Regions from separate parts of the Cellulomonas gilvus ATCC 13127 genome, predicted to be linked through region 1. Evidence: riboswitches for the same ligand, from Rfam matches in the RefSeq annotation. Region 1 holds a riboswitch; each other region holds the start of a gene.
The links. A riboswitch is a leader RNA that binds a small molecule or an ion and turns the genes downstream of it on or off. The one in region 1 is predicted to bind S-adenosylmethionine.
Positions count from the first base shown of each region.

Region 2: it holds a riboswitch for S-adenosylmethionine, as region 1 does, so the genes downstream of both, CELGI_RS17805 (hypothetical protein) here and CELGI_RS13820 (aminotransferase class V-fold PLP-dependent enzyme) in region 1, are expected to answer to the same signal.
Region 3: it holds a riboswitch for S-adenosylmethionine, as region 1 does, so the genes downstream of both, CELGI_RS00480 (methylenetetrahydrofolate reductase) here and CELGI_RS13820 (aminotransferase class V-fold PLP-dependent enzyme) in region 1, are expected to answer to the same signal.

Region 1 covers NC_015671.1:3,038,890-3,041,138, reverse strand. Annotated here, with positions in the region: gene CELGI_RS13830 (O-succinylhomoserine sulfhydrylase) at 1-16, opposite strand, end outside; gene CELGI_RS13825 (rhodanese-like domain-containing protein) at 13-426, opposite strand; SAM riboswitch class I at 431-530, opposite strand; SAM riboswitch class IV at 651-764, shown strand; gene CELGI_RS13820 (aminotransferase class V-fold PLP-dependent enzyme) at 804-2,222, shown strand; gene CELGI_RS13815 (DUF2867 domain-containing protein) at 2,232-2,249, opposite strand, start outside.
Region 2 covers NC_015671.1:945,898-948,146, forward strand. Annotated here, with positions in the region: gene glmS (glutamine--fructose-6-phosphate transaminase (isomerizing)) at 1-44, shown strand, start outside; gene CELGI_RS04395 (MazG nucleotide pyrophosphohydrolase domain-containing protein) at 44-391, shown strand; gene CELGI_RS04400 (holo-ACP synthase) at 388-741, shown strand; SAM riboswitch class IV at 805-911, shown strand; partial or broken gene CELGI_RS17805 (hypothetical protein) at 998-1,201, shown strand; gene CELGI_RS04410 (LLM class F420-dependent oxidoreductase) at 1,565-2,249, opposite strand, start outside.
Region 3 covers NC_015671.1:107,383-109,631, reverse strand. Annotated here, with positions in the region: gene CELGI_RS00490 (DNA-3-methyladenine glycosylase I) at 1-314, shown strand, start outside; gene CELGI_RS00485 (hypothetical protein) at 412-597, shown strand; SAM riboswitch class I at 683-779, shown strand; gene CELGI_RS00480 (methylenetetrahydrofolate reductase) at 816-1,826, shown strand; gene metE (5-methyltetrahydropteroyltriglutamate--homocysteine S-methyltransferase) at 1,883-2,249, shown strand, end outside.

The DNA.
Region 1 (2,249 bases):
GGTCGCCCGCGCTCACGCCTGCCGCCACGGCAGGCCGTCGGCGCGCCAGCCGGCGTGCCCGCGCTCGCCGTCGGGGCCGATGTCGCCCTCGAAGCCCTGCAGCACGTTGTACGCGGGTCCGTAGCCCGCGGCGGTCGCGGCGACCGCGGCCGCGACCGAGCGCACGCCCGAGCGGCACAGGAAGACGACGGTGCGCCCGTCGCCGGCCTGCAGACCGGCACCGGCGAGCTCGTCGAGGAACGTCGGGTTGGGGCCCGTGGGGGTCACCCACTCGACGAACGCCGCGCGGCCGCCGAGCGCGTCGGCGTCCGGGACACCGATCTGGTCCCACTCGCCCTGCGTGCGGACGTCGACGAGGAGCGCGTTCTCGTCGGACTGGAGCAGGTCCCACGCCTGCCGGGGGGTCAGGTCGCCTGCGTAGCTCATGTCGCCTCCATCGGTCCTGGCGGTAGCACCCTGCTCCGGTCCCGGGGGACCGCGGGTTGCTGCGGCGTCATCGAGCCAGATCTCTCGGCCGCTCTGGATGGTGGCGACGAGAGTAGCGCCCTCCTCGGGCGTCCATCCATCTGATGAACACGGTGTCCCGCCTTGTGAGACGCCACCGGGCCGCCGTTGACAGGCCGCGCGCACGGTCGTCACCCTTACGGACAGGTCATGAGCGCCAGCGCGAAGCCCCGGCTCGCTGGCCGGCAACCCTCCTCCGCGGTGGGGTGCCCCGGGTGACGACCAGGCCGTGCACCGTCCGGTGCCGGCAAGCGCGGGGCCACCGGTATGTGGGTCCCCGGATCCGTGGAGGTACCCCCATGACCGCGATCGCCGAGCACGCCGCCTGTCCTGCAGTCGCGGACGCGACGCACGAGCGAGCGGCCGGCCCCGTCGACGCGCTCCTGCCTGTGGTGGGCGGCGACACCACCGTCCCCCTGGTGGACGGCACGCAGCGCGTCTACGCCAACCTCGACTACGCCGCGAGCGCACCCGCGCTGCAGGCAGTCGCGGAGCGCGTGACCGAGGTGCTGCCGCTGTACGCGTCGGTCCACCGTGGCGCGGGCTACCTCTCGCAGGTCTCCACGGCGCTGTACGAGGCCGCGCGCCAGGCCGTCGCGCGGTTCGTCGACGCCCGCGAGGACGACGTCGCGATCGTCACGCGCAACACCACCGACTCGCTCAACCTGCTGGCGGGTGTCGTGCCCGCGGGTGGGCGCGTGCTCGTGCTCGACCTCGAGCACCACGCCAACCTCCTGCCGTGGCTGCGCTCGAGCGACCCGAACGGCCACCGCACCACGATCCTGCCGATCGCCCCGACCGTGGCCGGGACGCTCGACGCGCTCGCGGCCGAGCTCGCGAGCCAGCCGTACGCGCTGGTCACCGTCTCGGGTGCGTCCAACGTGACGGGTGAGGCGCTGCCGGTCGGGCGCGTGGTGGAGATCGCGCACGCCGCGGGCGCGCGCGTGGCCGTCGACGGGGCCCAGCTGGTGCCGCACCGCGGGTTCTCGCTCGCGCGCACGGGAGCCGACTACGTCGCGTTCTCCGGGCACAAGACGTACGCGCCGTTCGGCGCCGGGGTCCTCGTCGGCCGCCGGGACTGGCTCGACTCGGGCACGCCGTACCTGGCGGGTGGCGGTGCGGTGCGTGACGTGCGCAGCGACCGCACCGTGTGGCAGCCCGCACCCGCGCGGCACGAGGCCGGCTCGCCCAACGTGATCGGCGCGATCGCGCTCGCGGAGGCGTGCGACGCGCTCGCCGCGCTGCCCGCGGGTGCGCTCGAGGCGCACGAGCGTGCGCTGCGCACGCGCCTGGTGCAGGGGCTCGAGGGGGTCCCTGGGGTCGAGGTCGCGCGCATCTGGCCGGACTCCGACGAGCCGGTCGGTGTCCTGACGTTCACGGTCGCGGACCATGACCCGGGTCTGGTGGCCGCCTACCTCGCGGCCGAGCACGGCATCGGCGTGCGCGACGGCCGGTTCTGCGCGCACCCGCTGCTCGCGCGGCTGGGCGCCTCGGGCGGGGCCATCCGTGCGTCCGTGGGCGTCGGCACCACGAGCGAGGCGGTGGACCGCCTGGTCGCGGCTCTGCACGCCTATGTGACCGAGGGTGCGCGCTCGTCGTACGAGGTGGTGGACGGCTGCTGGGCCGTGGTCGACGACACGCGTCCGCTGCTCGCGGTGCACGGCCTGGACCACCTGGCCGCGACCGCTGCGGCCGCGTGCGGCCCCGCGCTCGACTGAGGCGCCCCCTCAGCGCGGTGTGAGCGT
Region 2 (2,249 bases), 1.4 Mb from region 1:
TGGACCAGCCGCGCAACCTCGCCAAGTCCGTCACGGTCGAGTAGTGGAGCTCGCGGCCGCGCAGCGGGAGGTCGAGGCGATCTCCCGGGTCTACGCGCGGCTGCACGGCATCGAGCGCACCGACGACTGGCTGGTGCTCAAGCTCGGCGAGGAGGTCGGCGAGCTCACGCGCGCGTACCTCGCGTGGTCGGGGCGTTCGCGGCACGAGACGTCGTCGGACGAGAGCCTCGCCGCACTGCGCGACGAGGTCGCGGACGTGCTGGCGCACCTGCTGCTGGTCGCCGAGCGCACGGGCGTGGACGTCGACGACGCGCTCGAGCGCAAGTGGTTCCGCTGGCGCCACCTGGTCCAGGACGGCGACCGCGGGGTCGGGCCGGAGCCCGCGCCGTGATCGTCGGCGTCGGGATCGACGTCGTGGACGTCGCGCGGTTCGCCGCCACGCTGCAGCGCGTCCCCGGGCTGCGTGACAGGCTCTTCACACCCGACGAGCGGGAGCTGGCCGACAGGTCGCTCGCGGCGCGGTTCGCCGCGAAGGAGGCGATCGCCAAGGCGCTCGGCGCACCTCCGGGCATGTCCTGGCAGGACGCGACCGTGCGCCGCGTCGCAGGCGCACAGCCGGTCGTCGAGGTGACGGGCACCGTGCTGGCCCGTGCCGCCGAGCTCGGGGTCACGCGGTTCCACCTGTCGATCTCGCACGACGCGGGCATCGCGTCCGCGATGGTCGTCGCCGAGCGCGACTGACGCCGTGCGCGCGGACCCGCTAGAAACTGCCTACAGAAAGGCCGACCGATCGGGTCGGCTATAGGTCATGAGCGTCTCCGCCAAGCCCCGGCTGGGAGACCGGCAACCCTCCGTCCGTGGCGGGGTGCCCCGGGTGACGACCAGGCCGTCGTGCGCCGCGGGCGCCTACACCGTGCGCGCGGTCTACGGGGGCGACGGGGTCTTCTCATCCTCGACGTCCGCCGCGACCGCGCTCACCGTCACGAAGGCCGCGGCCGTGGTCACGGTCACCGCTCCGCGGACGACCTACGGGAAGCCCGCGAAGGTCACGGTCGTCGTCACCGACGCCACCGGCCGGCCGGCCGCGGGCAAGGTGACGCTCGGCGGCGCCGGTGCGGCGGTCACGGCGACGCTCGCGAGCGCGGGGACGGCCGTCGTCGCGCTGCCGAAGACGCTCGCGGTCGCGACGTACGGCCTCACGGCCAGGTACGCGGGCAGCGCGAACGTCGCGGGCGCGAGCGCGAGCGCGCGCCTCACGGTCGCGCGGGGCACGGTGTCCAAGGTCACCGCGAAGGTCACCACGGTCCCGACGACGAGGGCCACGGGCAGGGTGGCCGTCACCGTGACGACCGCGTCCGGCCTGGCGACGCCGACGGGGAAGGTCACGGTCACGGTGCAGCGCGGGAGCGTCCGGAAGGTCGTGACCGCCACGCTCCGGTACGGCGAGGCCGCCCCGTCGCTGCCGAGGCTCACGAAGGGCACGTGGCGCGTGTCGGTGTCCTACTCGGGATCCACGACGTACGCCACGTGCGCGCCGTTGCGGTCGGCCGCGGACGCGGCCGCGTCAGCGCAGGGCCGGGACGACCTCGTGCTCGAACAGCTCGATGCTGGACCGGTCGTACGCGGCATCGGCGAAGTACGTGATCGCGTACGTCATGCCGAGCGCCTCGAGCTCGTGGAGCTTCGCGACGACCTGCTCGGGCGTGCCGACCAACGGTCCGCGACGCAGGTCCGCCGCGACGCCGGCCGCGCGCTCCGGCACGGTCCGGGCGTAGTGCTCCTCGATCCAGGCGAGCTTGTCCTCGACGTCCGCCGTGGTCGCCCCGATCACCACGTTGTAGTTGGCGGAGCGCGTGATCTCCGCGAAGTCCCGGCCGACGGCGGCGCAGTGCTCGGCCAGGACGGCGGACTTGGCCGCGAACGTCTCGGGCGTGCCGTCGAAGTTCGTGTACTGCGCGTGCTGCGCGGCGATGCGCAGCGTCTTCTTCTCGCCGCCGCCCGCGATCCACAGCGGCGGACCGCCGGCCTGCAGCGGGAGCGGCGAGAGCTGCGCGCCCGACACCTGGTAGTGCGTCCCGTCGAGCGTCGCGACGCCCTCGGTCCACATCTGCCGGAAGATCTGCACGCCCTCGTCGAGCATGGCCAGGCGCTCGCCCGCGGTGGGGAAGCCGTACCCGTACGCGCGCCACTCGTGCTCGTACCAGCCCGCACCGATGCCCATCTCGACGCGGCCGCCGGAGATCACGTCC
Region 3 (2,249 bases), 590 kb from region 1:
GCGACACCGGGATCGTGCGCAACCGGCAGAAGATCGAGGCGACCATCGCCAACGCCCACGCGCTGCTCGCGCTGCACGCGGCCGGCCGCACGCTCGACGCGCTGTTCTGGTCCTTCGCACCCGACCGCACGCAGCACGTGCGCCCCGCGACCTGGGCGGACGTCCCGGCCACGACGCCCGAGTCGCGTGCGCTCGCCAAAGAGCTCAAGTCGCTCGGGTTCCGGTTCGTGGGGCCCACCACGGCCTACGCGGCGATGCAGGCGTGCGGGCTCGTCGACGACCACCTGGCGACCTGCCCGTCGGTGGTCGGTTGAGTCCCCGCGGTGACTCAGCCGCGGGCTGTGCTCCCGCCGGGTGATCTGGTGGACATGGGCTCGGCAGGCGCCCTGACGGGACGTTACAGTTCCGCGCATGACCGATCTGCCCGACCCCGACGGCCGGCTCGAGGCCGTCCGCGGCGCCCAGGAGGCGCTGGGCGGCGTCAAGCCGCTCGACACCCAGGTGCTGCGTGCCGTGGAGGCCGGGCTGCTCTCGGTGCCGGGCGCCGGCAGCCCGGTCACCGAGCTGGCGCAGCCCTTGCGCCAGCAGCACCGCTGACAGGACGTCTCTCCCCGGCGACCTGCATCGTCTCGCCTGTTGGGCACCCTTGCTCAGCATGTGGTCTGTCTCGTACGATCGCGGCCTACCATCCAGAGCGGCCGAGAGACCTGGCTCGTTGACGCCGCAGCAACCCCCCTCCGCGACGAGGGTGTGGGTGCTTCCGCCAGGGTCGATGGAGAGACGATGTCGCAGACCCTGTGTCTGAGGTCGCGCGCATGAGCGCCCCGACCGTGGAACCCCCTGTCACCACGCCAGCAGCCCAGCCGCGCGGCACCACCGGTGAGCACGTCGCACCCGCGCCGCGACCGCTCGGCTCGGTGGACCGCCCGACCATCTCGTTCGAGCTGTTCCCGCCCCGCAACCCCCAGGCGGCACCTCGCCTGTGGGCCACCGTGCGCCAGCTGGAGTCGGTGCACCCCGACTTCGTCTCGGTGACGTACGGCGCGGCCGGCAAGACGCGCGCGACCTCGCGCGCCTTCGTGTCCCGGCTGCTGCAGGAGACGTCGCTGTCCCCGATCGCGCACCTGACGTGCGTCGGCACCAGCCGCGCGGAGATCACCGCGATCGTCGAGGAGTTCCTCGACGAGGGCGTGCGCTCGTTCCTGGCGTTGCGGGGCGACCCGCCCGCGGGCGAGCCGGACTGGCGGCCGCACCCGGAGGGCGTGGAGACCGCGAGCGCGCTGGTGGAGCTGCTGCGTGAGATCGAGGCGCGCCGCTGCGTCGCGAGCCCGTCCCAGGCGGTGCGTGCGCGCGTGCGTCCGCTGTCGGTGTCCGTCGCGGCCTTCCCGCGCGGCAACGCCGCGACCGGCGGGACGCGTGCGCAGGACGTCGCGTCGCTCCTGGCGAAGCAGGAGGCCGGCGCCGACTTCGCGATCACGCAGGTGTTCTACGACGCCGAGGCGTACCTGGGCCTGGTGGCCGAGGCGCGCGCGGCCGGCGTGGTGATCCCGATCATCCCCGGCATCATCCCGACCACGGACCCCGCCCGGCTGCTGCGCGTGCAGGAGCTCACGGGCGTGCCGGTACCGCGGGACCTGCTGGACCACCTGGGCGCGGCCGACGACGAGCTCGAGCGGCACCGCCGCGGGATCCGCGCGGGCGTGGACCTGATCAACGGGATCCTGGACGGCGGGGCCCCCGGCGTCCACGTCTACACGTACAACACGCACGAGGCCGCGCTCGACCTGCTCGAGGGCGCGCACCTGGACGGCGCGACCCGCCGCTGAGCGACCGCCGCAGCACCGACCACCGCACCACCACGACACGCGAAGGCTGGACCCTGATGAGCGAGACCCCGCAGTTCCCGACCGGCTCCGTGCTCGGCTACCCGCGCATCGGGCCGCGCCGCGAGCTCAAGAAGGCCATCGAGGCCTTCTGGGCCGGCCGGTCCACGGCCGAGGAGGTCGAGGCGACGGCCGCGCAGCTGCGTCGTCGTACCCGGAACCGCTTGGCCGAGCTGGGCCTGCCGACCGACGTGCCGGCCATCCCCAGCGCGTTCTCGTTCTACGACCACGTGCTCGACGCGAGCGCGGTCGTCGGCGCGATCCCCGCGCGGTTCGCGGACCTGCTCGACGAGGACGGCGGCCTGGACCTGGCCGGCTACTCGACCGTGGCGCGCGGCCGCGGCGACGACCTCCCGCTCGAGATGA